3 regions of the Streptomyces sp. NPDC007025 genome follow, and region 3 is predicted to be linked to each of the others. Evidence: riboswitches for the same ligand, from Rfam matches in the RefSeq annotation. Region 3 holds a riboswitch; each other region holds the start of a gene.

What was found. Region 3 has a riboswitch for cyclic di-AMP ahead of ACFYMO_RS15500 (transglycosylase family protein). Riboswitches for the same ligand answer to the same signal wherever they lie in the genome.
Region 1: it holds a riboswitch for cyclic di-AMP, as region 3 does, so the genes downstream of both, ACFYMO_RS27435 (M23 family metallopeptidase) here and ACFYMO_RS15500 (transglycosylase family protein) in region 3, are expected to answer to the same signal.
Region 2: it holds a riboswitch for cyclic di-AMP, as region 3 does, so the genes downstream of both, ACFYMO_RS13090 (M23 family metallopeptidase) here and ACFYMO_RS15500 (transglycosylase family protein) in region 3, are expected to answer to the same signal.

The regions. Positions count from the first base shown of each region.
Region 1 covers NZ_JBIAFT010000016.1:65,604-68,801, forward strand. The annotation lists gene ACFYMO_RS27425 (GNAT family N-acetyltransferase) at 1-194, opposite strand, end outside; gene ACFYMO_RS27430 (HPr family phosphocarrier protein) at 364-645, shown strand; gene ACFYMO_RS27435 (M23 family metallopeptidase) at 773-1,594, opposite strand; cyclic di-AMP (ydaO/yuaA leader) riboswitch at 1,609-1,764, opposite strand; gene ACFYMO_RS27440 (pitrilysin family protein) at 1,980-3,198, opposite strand, start outside.
Region 2 covers NZ_JBIAFT010000005.1:457,810-461,007, reverse strand. The annotation lists gene ACFYMO_RS13090 (M23 family metallopeptidase) at 93-1,379, opposite strand; cyclic di-AMP (ydaO/yuaA leader) riboswitch at 1,391-1,595, opposite strand; gene ACFYMO_RS13085 (PP2C family protein-serine/threonine phosphatase) at 1,785-3,080, opposite strand.
Region 3 covers NZ_JBIAFT010000007.1:110,531-113,728, reverse strand. The annotation lists gene ACFYMO_RS15505 (hypothetical protein) at 1-67, opposite strand, end outside; cyclic di-AMP (ydaO/yuaA leader) riboswitch at 883-1,090, shown strand; gene ACFYMO_RS15500 (transglycosylase family protein) at 1,227-1,355, shown strand; gene ACFYMO_RS15495 (DUF5936 domain-containing protein) at 1,435-2,325, opposite strand; gene ACFYMO_RS15490 (type II secretion system F family protein) at 2,330-3,198, opposite strand, start outside.

The DNA of each region.
Region 1 (3,198 bases), on a different contig from region 3:
TCGCGGTCGGACAGCCGCGGGTAGGGCGCGAAGAAGCGGTAGTACTTGGACTCGTCCGACACCTGCTCGTAGAAGCTGACCAGCCGCTCCGCGTCGTCCGGGGCGATCGGCCGCACCCGGGCCGTACCGCCGTCGCGCAGCACGATGTCCGCTTCCCAGTGGGCCGGGTAGGCGCGCTCCTCGGGACTCGGCATGAGGCCAGCGTACGGCGGAGGGAGGGCGCGTGCTCAGGGGTGTGCGGAGACGTCGTATCGTCGGCGGCCGGAGCACCGTCTCCGGGACCGCCGTCGCCGGTTCACGGCGGACTCGGGCGACCGTGCAAGACTGGTCTAGACAACCTCGTACGACTCGAAGGGCAACACCATGGTTGAGCGCCGCGTCACCGTCGGCTGGGCCGAGGGGCTGCACGCCCGCCCCGCCTCCATCTTCGTCCGCGCAGCGTCGGCGACCGGAGTGCCGATCACCGTCCGGAAGGCCGAGGGCACTCCCGTCAACGCGGCCTCGATGCTCGGCGTGCTCGGCCTCGGCGCCGAGGGCGGCGAGGAGATCGTCCTGGCCTCCGAGGCGGACGGGGCGGAGGCCGCTCTGGACAGGCTGGCCAAGCTGGTCACGGACGGGCTGGAGGAGCTCCCGGAGACGATCTGAACGGCTGCCTGCGCCAGGCACACCTCCCGCGGCCGCCGGAGCCGGCGGCACCGCGGCCCGGATGTGGCAGGCCCCCGGTCACCTGACCGGGGGCCTGCCACATGCGGTGCTCGTGGGGACTCGCGCGTCAGAGCTTCACACCGTGCTTGCGCAGGTAGGCGACCGGGTCGATGTCCGAACCGTAGTCGGGGCCGGTGCGGGCCTCGAAGTGCAGGTGGGGGCCGGAGGAGTTGCCGGTCGAGCCGGAGAGCCCGATCTGCTGACCCGAGGTGACCTGCTGGCCGACCGAGACGCCGATCGAGTTGAGGTGGCCGTACTGGGTGTACGTGCCGTCCTTGTGCTTGATCACGATGTTGTTGCCGTAGGCACCGCCGTTCCCGGCCTCCACGACCTCACCGGCGGCCACCGAGTGGACCGGAGTGTTCATCCCCGCGTGGAAGTCGATCCCGGTGTGGCTGCCGGAAGACCACATGCCGCCGCCCTGCTGGTATCCGGTCGAGACGTAGGAGCCCTCGACGGGCAGCACATAGGCGTTGAGCTTCGCGCGTTCGGCCTCCCGCGCGGCCTTGCGCTTGGCCTCGCGTTCCTTCTCCGCCTTCTCGGCAGCCGCCTTGCGCCGGGCCTCGTCGGCCTTCCGCTTGGCCTCCGCCTTCGCCTCGGCAGCCGCCTCCTTGGCCGCGGACTCGGCCTTGGCCTGCTCGGCCCGGAGGGCCTGCGCGGACGCCTGCTCGTCCAGCGTGTCCGAGATCGGGCCGCCGACGGCCTCGGTCACCTCGGCGTTCTGCTGGAGCGGCACGTTGCTCTGGCCGCCGCTCGCGGCGAAGGCGGGGGAGGCGATGGACCCGACGACGCCCACGGTGGCGAGGCCGGCTATGCCGGCCGCCCCGCCCGCGGTCCTGCGGGCCTTGCTCGGACGCCTGTGCTTGCCGGTGGCACGGGTGAACGCCATAGGGAGGCGTACTCCTTTCCTTCCTTCTCGCCTACCGGGTTAGCTGACGGGTTCGGAGCAGGAAGGTCTCCTACGGACCGCCTCTGGCGAGGCCGTCCGATTCACCCCAATGGGACGTGGGTCCCCGGTCCCCCTCGGCCGCTGCCTCGGGGATTCGGCGATCGCGGTCCGTCGGCCGCGGGTGCGGTCACTTCTGACGGACAGCGGCAATGACGCTAATCGGGGCCAACTCCGAGCGGCAAACGAATCCCTGGCTTTGTCACGTACGCCACACTCCAACTCGTCAGCAACCGCGACGAAAGCGGACATCACAGCGGGCCCGGAAGGAGCAATTCCTCCTCCCGGGCCCCACTTCCTACCCCGGTACCGCGCCCGTCGGCCGGGTTCAGCCGCCGGTGACCACCTTGACGTCGCCGATGCCCAACTCCCGTACCGGATCGGCGATCTGGGACGCGTCACCGACGAGCACCGTCACCAGCCGGTCGGCCGGCAGCGCGCTGACGGCCGCGGCCGTTGCCTCCACCGTGCCGGTCTCGGCCAGTTGGGCGTAGAGCCGGCCCTGGTAGTCGTCGGGCAGCTGCTCCTCGACCTGGTCGGCCAGCGTCTCCGCGACGGCCTGGGCCGTCTCGTAGCGCAGCGGAGCGACCCCCACCAGGTTCCGCACGGCCACGTCCCGCTCTTCGTCGGTCAGCCCCTCCGCCGCCAGCGTCCGCAGCACCTGCCACAGATCGGCCAGCGCGGGACCGGTCACGTCGGTGGCGACCGAGCCGCTGATGGCCAGCAGCGCGGCCCCGCTGCCGTCCTCCGCCGAACGCAGCACATGCCCGAACGCGCGGACGCCGTAGGTGTAGCCCTTCTCCTCGCGCAGCACCCGGTCCAGCCGGGAGGTGAGGGTGCCCCCCAGGCAGTAGACGCCCAGCAGCTGCGCGGGCCACACCCGGTCGTGCCGGTCCGCCCCGACCCGTCCGATCAGCAACTGGGTCTGCACCGCACCGGGCCGGTCCACGATGACGACCCGGCCGGTGTCGTCGGCGGTGATCGGCGGCATCGCACGCGAGTCGACCACAGCGCCCGTCCAGCCGCCCAGCGTCTCGGCGAGCGCCGCCTCGACGCCGCCGTCGCGGAGCCCGTCCAGATCGCCGACCACCACGGCGGTCGCCGTCGCGGGGCGCACATGGGCCTCGTAGAAGGCGCGTACCGCGGCCGCGTCGATGCGCCGCACCGTCTCCTCGGTGCCCTGCCGGGGCCGCGACATCCGCGACTCGGCCGGGAACAGCTCGCGGGAGAGCTCCTTGGCCGCGCGGCGGGCGGGGTTGGCCAGCTCGTGCGGGATCTCGTCCAGCCGGTTGGCCACCAGCCGCTCGATCTCGCTGTCGGGGAACGCCGGGGCGCGCAGCGCGTCCGCGAGCAGCCCCAGCGCCTTGCGCAGCCGCGACACGGGCACCTCGAGCGACACCCGCACACCGGCGTGGTCGGCGTTCGCGTCGAGCGTGGCACCGCAGCGCTCCAGCTCCGCGGCGAACTCCTCCGCCGTGTGCTTGTCCGTGCCCTCGCTCAGCGCCCGGGCCATGATGGTGGCGACGCCGTCCAGCCCCTCCGGCTCG
Region 2 (3,198 bases), on a different contig from region 3:
CGTGCGCGGGGGCTCGGCCCCTGACGTCCCGGCCTGCGCTCAGATCTCGGCTCCCTCGGCTCCCAGGTCTCCCTCGGCTCCCGTGCCGATGCTCAGACCTTGACGCCCTTGTCGCGGAGCCACGGCAGCGGGTCCACCGGGTCGCCGCCGTGCGGGCGGACCTCGACGTGCAGGTGGGGGCCCGTGGAGTTGCCGGTGGAGCCGACGCGGCCGATGACATCGCCGGTGCCGACCTTGTCCCCGGCCGACCTGGTCATGGACGAGAGGTGGCAGAACCAGAGTTCGGTACCGTCGTCGAGCCGGAGCACGATGCGGTAGCCGTACGAACCGGCCCAGCCGGCCTCCTTGACCGTTCCGCTGTGGACGGCCTTGACGGGGGTGCCGTTGGGGGCGGCGAAGTCCTGTCCGGTGTGGTCGCTCTGCCACATGCCGCCCGCCTGGCCGAATCCGGCGCTGAGCTGGAAGGAGGCCAGCGGTGCCGTGTAGCTGCGGGCGAGTTCGGCGCGGCGGGCCGCCTCCGCCTTGCGCTTCCGCTCGGCCTCCGCCTTGCGCTCCTGCTCGGCGGCCGCCTCGCGTGCCCGCTGCTGCTTCGCCTCCTCGGCAGCGGCGGCCCGTTCCGCGGCCTCCGCCGCTGCCGCGCTCGCGGCCTGCTGGGCCGCCTTCTCGCGGGCTTCCTCGTCCGCCGCGGTGCGGTGGCGTTCGGCCTGTTCGAGGATGCGGGCCCGCAGTGCCTCGCCGGCGTCGGTGGGGCCCGCCGCCCTGTCCTCGTCGGAGAGCCCGGCCTGGGTGAGGGGGGCGGCCTGCGCGTCGCCGGCGCCGCCGGAGTCCGTCGTGGCGTCGGCGGCGTCGGAGAAGAGGCCGCCTATGCCGGGCAGGTCCTCGGCGTCGGGCAGCCGGTCGGGGATGCTCCGGAGCGCGTCGGCCGCGGTGTCCACGTCGGGCACGGATATCGTGCCGGGGTCCCGGTCCTGGGCGGTGGCCATTCCGCCGGCGCCGACGGCTGCGATCATGCCGACCCCCAGGACGGTGCCGCCCCGCGCCACGCCTCCGGCGCGTTGCTTGGCGACTCGGTGCCGGCCGCGTACCGGAACCGTGGAGTCCGCTGAGGGGTTCCACTCGTCCCACGGCTCGTCATCGTCGGCACGGGCATCACCGTCGGCAGCGGCGCGGGCCTCCCCGGCGTCGCGCGCTTCGTTGTGCGGCGGCATGGGGCCGGGGCCGCCGGAGCCGGTGGCGAAGAAGTCGTACGTGGCCCCCGGGACGGAGTTCTGGGGCGCGGCCTGGCCGTAGGGCGCTGCCGGGCCGGCGTGGCCGGCGGGTGGGGCGTACGCGTCCGCCTGGGGCGGATGGCCGACGAAGCCCTGGGATCTGGAGGCCACGGGGGCGCTCTCCTTTCCTTCCTTCTCGCCTACCGGGTTAGCTGACGGGTTCGGAGCAGGAAGGTCTCCTACGGGCGTCCTCTCGCAAGGGCGTCCGATTCACCCCGTCCTCCTCGTCCGGCTGACGAGAAGGGGTGGTTCCCCGGTTCCCACGGTGCTGTGCGGCCGATCGGGTGCTGCTGTTGCACCGCGTGCGGGATTCGGCGACGGAGCACGGTGCCGTCTTCCGTGACGGCAGTGACAACCGTGCTGCGTTATCGGACGTTAATAGAACTGCGGCCGGGATTCCAAGCCGTTCCCCGTAATTGACGTGAGTCCCGCCCGGCTCCCCACCCGCCCAGGCCGTGCTGCTGCCCGGCCTGCGCGGTGTACGACCGGCCGGCGCGCCGGCCGACCGCACCGGGCTCAGGCGTCGCGCGGAGTGCCCTCCCCTGTGTCGCCCGGGGTGTCGTGGGCGACGGCGAGCAGGGCCATGTCGTCCGCCGACCGGCCACCGGTGTGGGCGGCGACGTCGACCAGGATCGTCGCCAGCAGCTCCTCCGGATCGGCGAAGGAGGCGCGGGAGAGTCGCTCGGCCGGCTGGTAGAAGTCGCCCTCCGGGTTGCGGGCCTCGGAGAGGCCGTCGGTGTAGAGGAGGAGCTGGGCGCCGCGCGGGAAGGCGTACTCGTCCAGCTGCTGGGGCCATACGCCCAGGTCGGTCATGCCGAGCGGGAGGGCGGGGGTGGTCGGCTCCAGCAGCACGGCCCGGCCGCGGTGCAGCAGCACCGGAGCGGGGTGGCCCCGGTTGACGACGCGCAGGACGACGCGGTCGCTCGCGGTGCGCCCCTCCGCCACCGCACTGTCCGGTCCGCCCGGGACATCCGGTCCGCCCGGTGCTCCGGGGTCGCCCGGTACACCTGGTCCGCTCGGCCCTCCTGGCCCGGGTGCGGAGGGAGTCGGGGACTGGGTGCGCGGGTCGACGACCTCGACCAGCACCGCCGTGCTGAAGTCCTCCAGCCGGGCCGCGCCCTGGAGGCGATGGGCGTCCCGCTGGAGAGCCCGGTCGAGGCGGGCCGCCACACCGGGGAGGGTCGCCTCCTGCTCGGCCGCTTCCCGGAACGCCCCGACCAGGAGGACGACGGCGGCCACCGCGTCGAGCCCTTTGCCCCGTACGTCGCCCAGCAGCAGCCGAACGCCGTACGGGGTCTCCTCCGCCGCGTAGAAGTCCCCGCCGATCCGGGCCTCCGCCTGCGCCGCCCGATACCGGGTAGCCACCCGCAGGGCACCGACGCGGGAGGGCGGTGTGGGCAGCACGGCGTACTGCACGGCCTCGGCGATGCTGCGCGCGGAGGCCAGCCTGCTGCCGCTGCGGATCAGGACGTAGTTCACGCCGACGGCGAGTACGGAGACGGTCACGATGGTGATGGACCGGGCCTCGGCCTCCAGCACATTGCCGGAGTCGTGGAAGGCGGAGAACAGGATGGTCGCCCCGGAGGAGAACATTCCGGTGAGTACGGTGCCGCGGATCGTCAGAAAGGCAGCGGCGGCCAGCGGGGCGGCGGCGAACGGCGCCGAGACGGTCACGTCCCGGGGCGTCGCGAAGTCCAGGACGATGCCCAACGCGCACAGCGCGGCGGGCAGCCAGCGCGCCAGGCGCCACAGCCGCCCCACGTCGCCGCCGTCCACGTTCACCGGCTGTGTCCCGGCCGCCCTTTCCCGCACGGTTCCAATCTGACCCGGTCGGGGGCTCGGGGCCAGTCAGGAGGGGTCGAAGGGGGAAGGAGCCAGGCGGCACACCGGAGCCGGGCGGCCCCGGCGGCAGCCGCCAGGGTCAGCCGTT
Region 3 (3,198 bases):
GGTCCCCGCCCCTGCCCCGCATCAGGGCGAGGCGGGTGCGGATGCGTCCGCGCGTGCCGTTCGGCATCGGGCTCTCCTCCGTAGCTGGCTGACTCGGTACCCCTGGAGGGATACGCCCCCGTGTCGTTCCGGACCTTCGGGCCCACCCGCCCCGCACGGCGGCCGGCGCCGGGGCGGCAGCGGCGTGGTGTCACCTCGGCCCCCTCCTGCCGGTACCCCGCGGTGTAGCTAACAGTCGCTGTCCGAGTGCAGACTGTGCCACAACTCATTGCGACGGCGAAGGGGCGGACGGCAACAGGTGCCGTGACCGCGGCCGCACCGGGCGCGGACGGGCACGTTCCGGCACGCCGGGCGGCGGGGAGGGCGGGGAGTAAACCGGACATGGACCGACGCCGCCTCCTCTCGACGGACCGTGGCGACAGGGCGAGCCGTGCGACACGGGGAACCCCCGTGCTGAGTGCGCGCGTTGAGCAGATGCGGGCTGTGGACGCACCGACCCTCACCATAGCGAGCGAGATGCCCCGCGCACCCCCTTCGCAACCCCGCTTCCCCGCACGACATAAGCCCCGTACGTAACGCAACGGACATACAGCCGACTGCCCCCCACCGCACAGCCAACCCTCCCCCGGGTTCACATACGGAAAGCGGGTGGGCGGTCCGCAGCGCCGTGAGTCGGCTCACGACGGCTCCGGCAACAAGAGTCCTCCTGTTTCCTTCCCGTCGCACAGCACTGTTCCCGACAGCCCGGGTATGCGATCAGGAAATACATTCCTGGCGTGAAACCCGCTGAATCGGGGCTGAGATGGCCCGGCGGTCGTCTTCTTGTGCCCGGAAATGTGCGTGCTTAAGATGCCCGAGCTGTCGCGCCCGGTGTGCGGCAGTTCGTGCCGGACGCCGAATCCCGCCGCTGTCCTGCGAGAAACCACCGTCGACAGGAGCGGGGAATCCAGGTGGGCGCCCTGCGGGACCGATACCCCGAGGGTTTGGGGTGAAGTCGTGACGGTGCCGCCGGAGAGGCGGACGTCGCGGCCGGACTACTGCTCCGGCCCGAATCGGACAGCTCACCTCGCAGGCGCAGGAGAGGGACTCCCCATGTCCGGAAGCATGCCCGGAACCGCCTCCGGCACAGTGCCGTCCTGGCGCTGACCGCAGGAGGCGCCGGTGTCGTGCTGCCGCTGTTCGCGACCGGCAACGCCGACGCCCCTTCCGTCGAGACCTGAGGCAAGGTGGCCCAGTGCGAGTCGAGCGGCAACTGGCAGGCCTACACCGGCAACTGCTACTACGGCGGCCCACAGTCATCCCGGTCGACCGGACCGGGAATCGACCGGACCGACGCTGACCGGCCCGGTCCCTGACCGGCCCGGGAGCTGCCGGACCAAGCACGTCCCGGGCCCGGGGGCCGGTGCGCTCCCCGGCCGTCCGCGCCGGCCGGGCTCAGCCGCCCAGCACCGCGCCGAAGTCCGTGTCGGAGCCCAGGACGAAGGTGGCGACGATGAGGATGAGGGTGCCGGGGAGCAGGAAGGCGATGGTGGTCATGGTGGCCTTGGGCACGGTCTTGGCCGCCTTGCGGCGCGCGTTCTGGGCGTCGGTGCGGCGCATGTCGGTGGCGATCTGGATGAGCGTCTCGGCGATCGGGGCGCCGAGCTCCTCGCCCTGCTGAAGCGCGGTGACGAACTGGTCGACCTCGTCGCTGGCGTTGCGTGCGCGCAGCTCGTCGAAGGCCTGGCGGCGGCTGACGCCCATGTCCATCTGCCGGAGTGTGATGCGCAGTTCGTCGGCCCACGGCCCCCGGTAGCGGTCGGCGACCCGCTCCAGCGCCTGCCGGAAGCCGAGCCCGGCGGAGACCACGACGGCCAGCACGTCCAGGAAGTCGGGCAGGGTGCGCTCGATGACGCGTCGCCGCTCCTTGATCGCCTGCCGGATGGCGAGGTCGGCCGCGAACCAGCCGAAGGCCAGCACGAGCGCGGTGAAGAAGAGGCTGCCCGCCCACAGTCCCACCAGCCCCATGCCGAGGCCGAACGCGCCGTAGACGGCGCGGCGGGCGGCGTACCGCTGGAGCGTGAGACCGCCGGGGTTGCCGGCCTGGTCGATCCGGCGGCGCTTGGCCGCGACCTGCTCGGGGCCCATCAGCCGCAGCACCAGCGGCGCCAGCCGCATGCCGAGCCGGTCGACGGCGGCCTCTCCCGTGGAGGTGCGGGTGGCGCCGACTTCCAGCGCGACGGCCAGGTCGGGCGGGAGCCTGGCCTCCGCGCGGTACATCCGCAGGCCGAGGAAGGCGCCGAGGACGGCGAGCGCGCAGAGCGCGGCGAGTCCGAGAGCGAGCACGCGCTCACACCTCTATCCGGCCGAGGCGGCGGATGACGAGGAACCCGGCGGCGAAGAGCCCGACGGCCACCACCATGGCGACCTGGCCGACCGGGCTGCCGGTCACCCGGGCGAGGGCGCCGGGCATCATCGAGTTCATCATCAGCATGGCGCCCAGGCCCAGCAGCGGGATGGTGAAGGCCGTCGCGTTCACCTCGGCGAGCATGGTGCGCACCTCGCGCCGGGTCTCCTTGCGCTCCTCCAGGGTGGTGGTGAGGTTGCGCAGCGAGGCGACGATGGTGCCTCCGGCCCGGTTGGCGAGGACGAGTGTGGTGACCAGGACGACGAGTTCGCGTGAGGGCAGCCGCTCGGCGAGTTCGTTGAGCGCGTCGTCGATGGAGCGGCCGACGGAGAGCTGGTCGGTGACCAGCCGCAGCTCGTCGCCCGCGGGGGCCTCCAGTTCCTCGGCTGCCATGCCCAGTGCCGTGCGCAGGGCGAGTCCGGCAGAGGTGGCGTTCGCGAGGATGCGGGCGAGTTCGGGGAGCTGGCCGATGAACTGCTCGGTGCGGCGCTGCCGCTGGTGCGCCAGGAAGGCGTTGGCGGCCAGCACCCCGACGAGCCCGGCGATCGGTCCGAAGAACGGCGCGAGCACGGAGGACGCCAGCAGCCACAGCACCACGACCAGTCCGGTCAGGTACACGACGTACTCGCCGGGTGTGAGGTCGAGTCCGGTCGCGGCGAGCTTCGCCTGAAGGCGGCGGCCCGCACCGGTGGCGCGCACCCGCCGGTCCACTCCGGCGAACCGGCGCCGCCCGCCGCCGGTGCCGGGCGGCAGCACCGGTGCGATGCCGCCGTCCCGGTCGAGCCGGGCGAGGAGGGCCCGGCGGCGGGCCC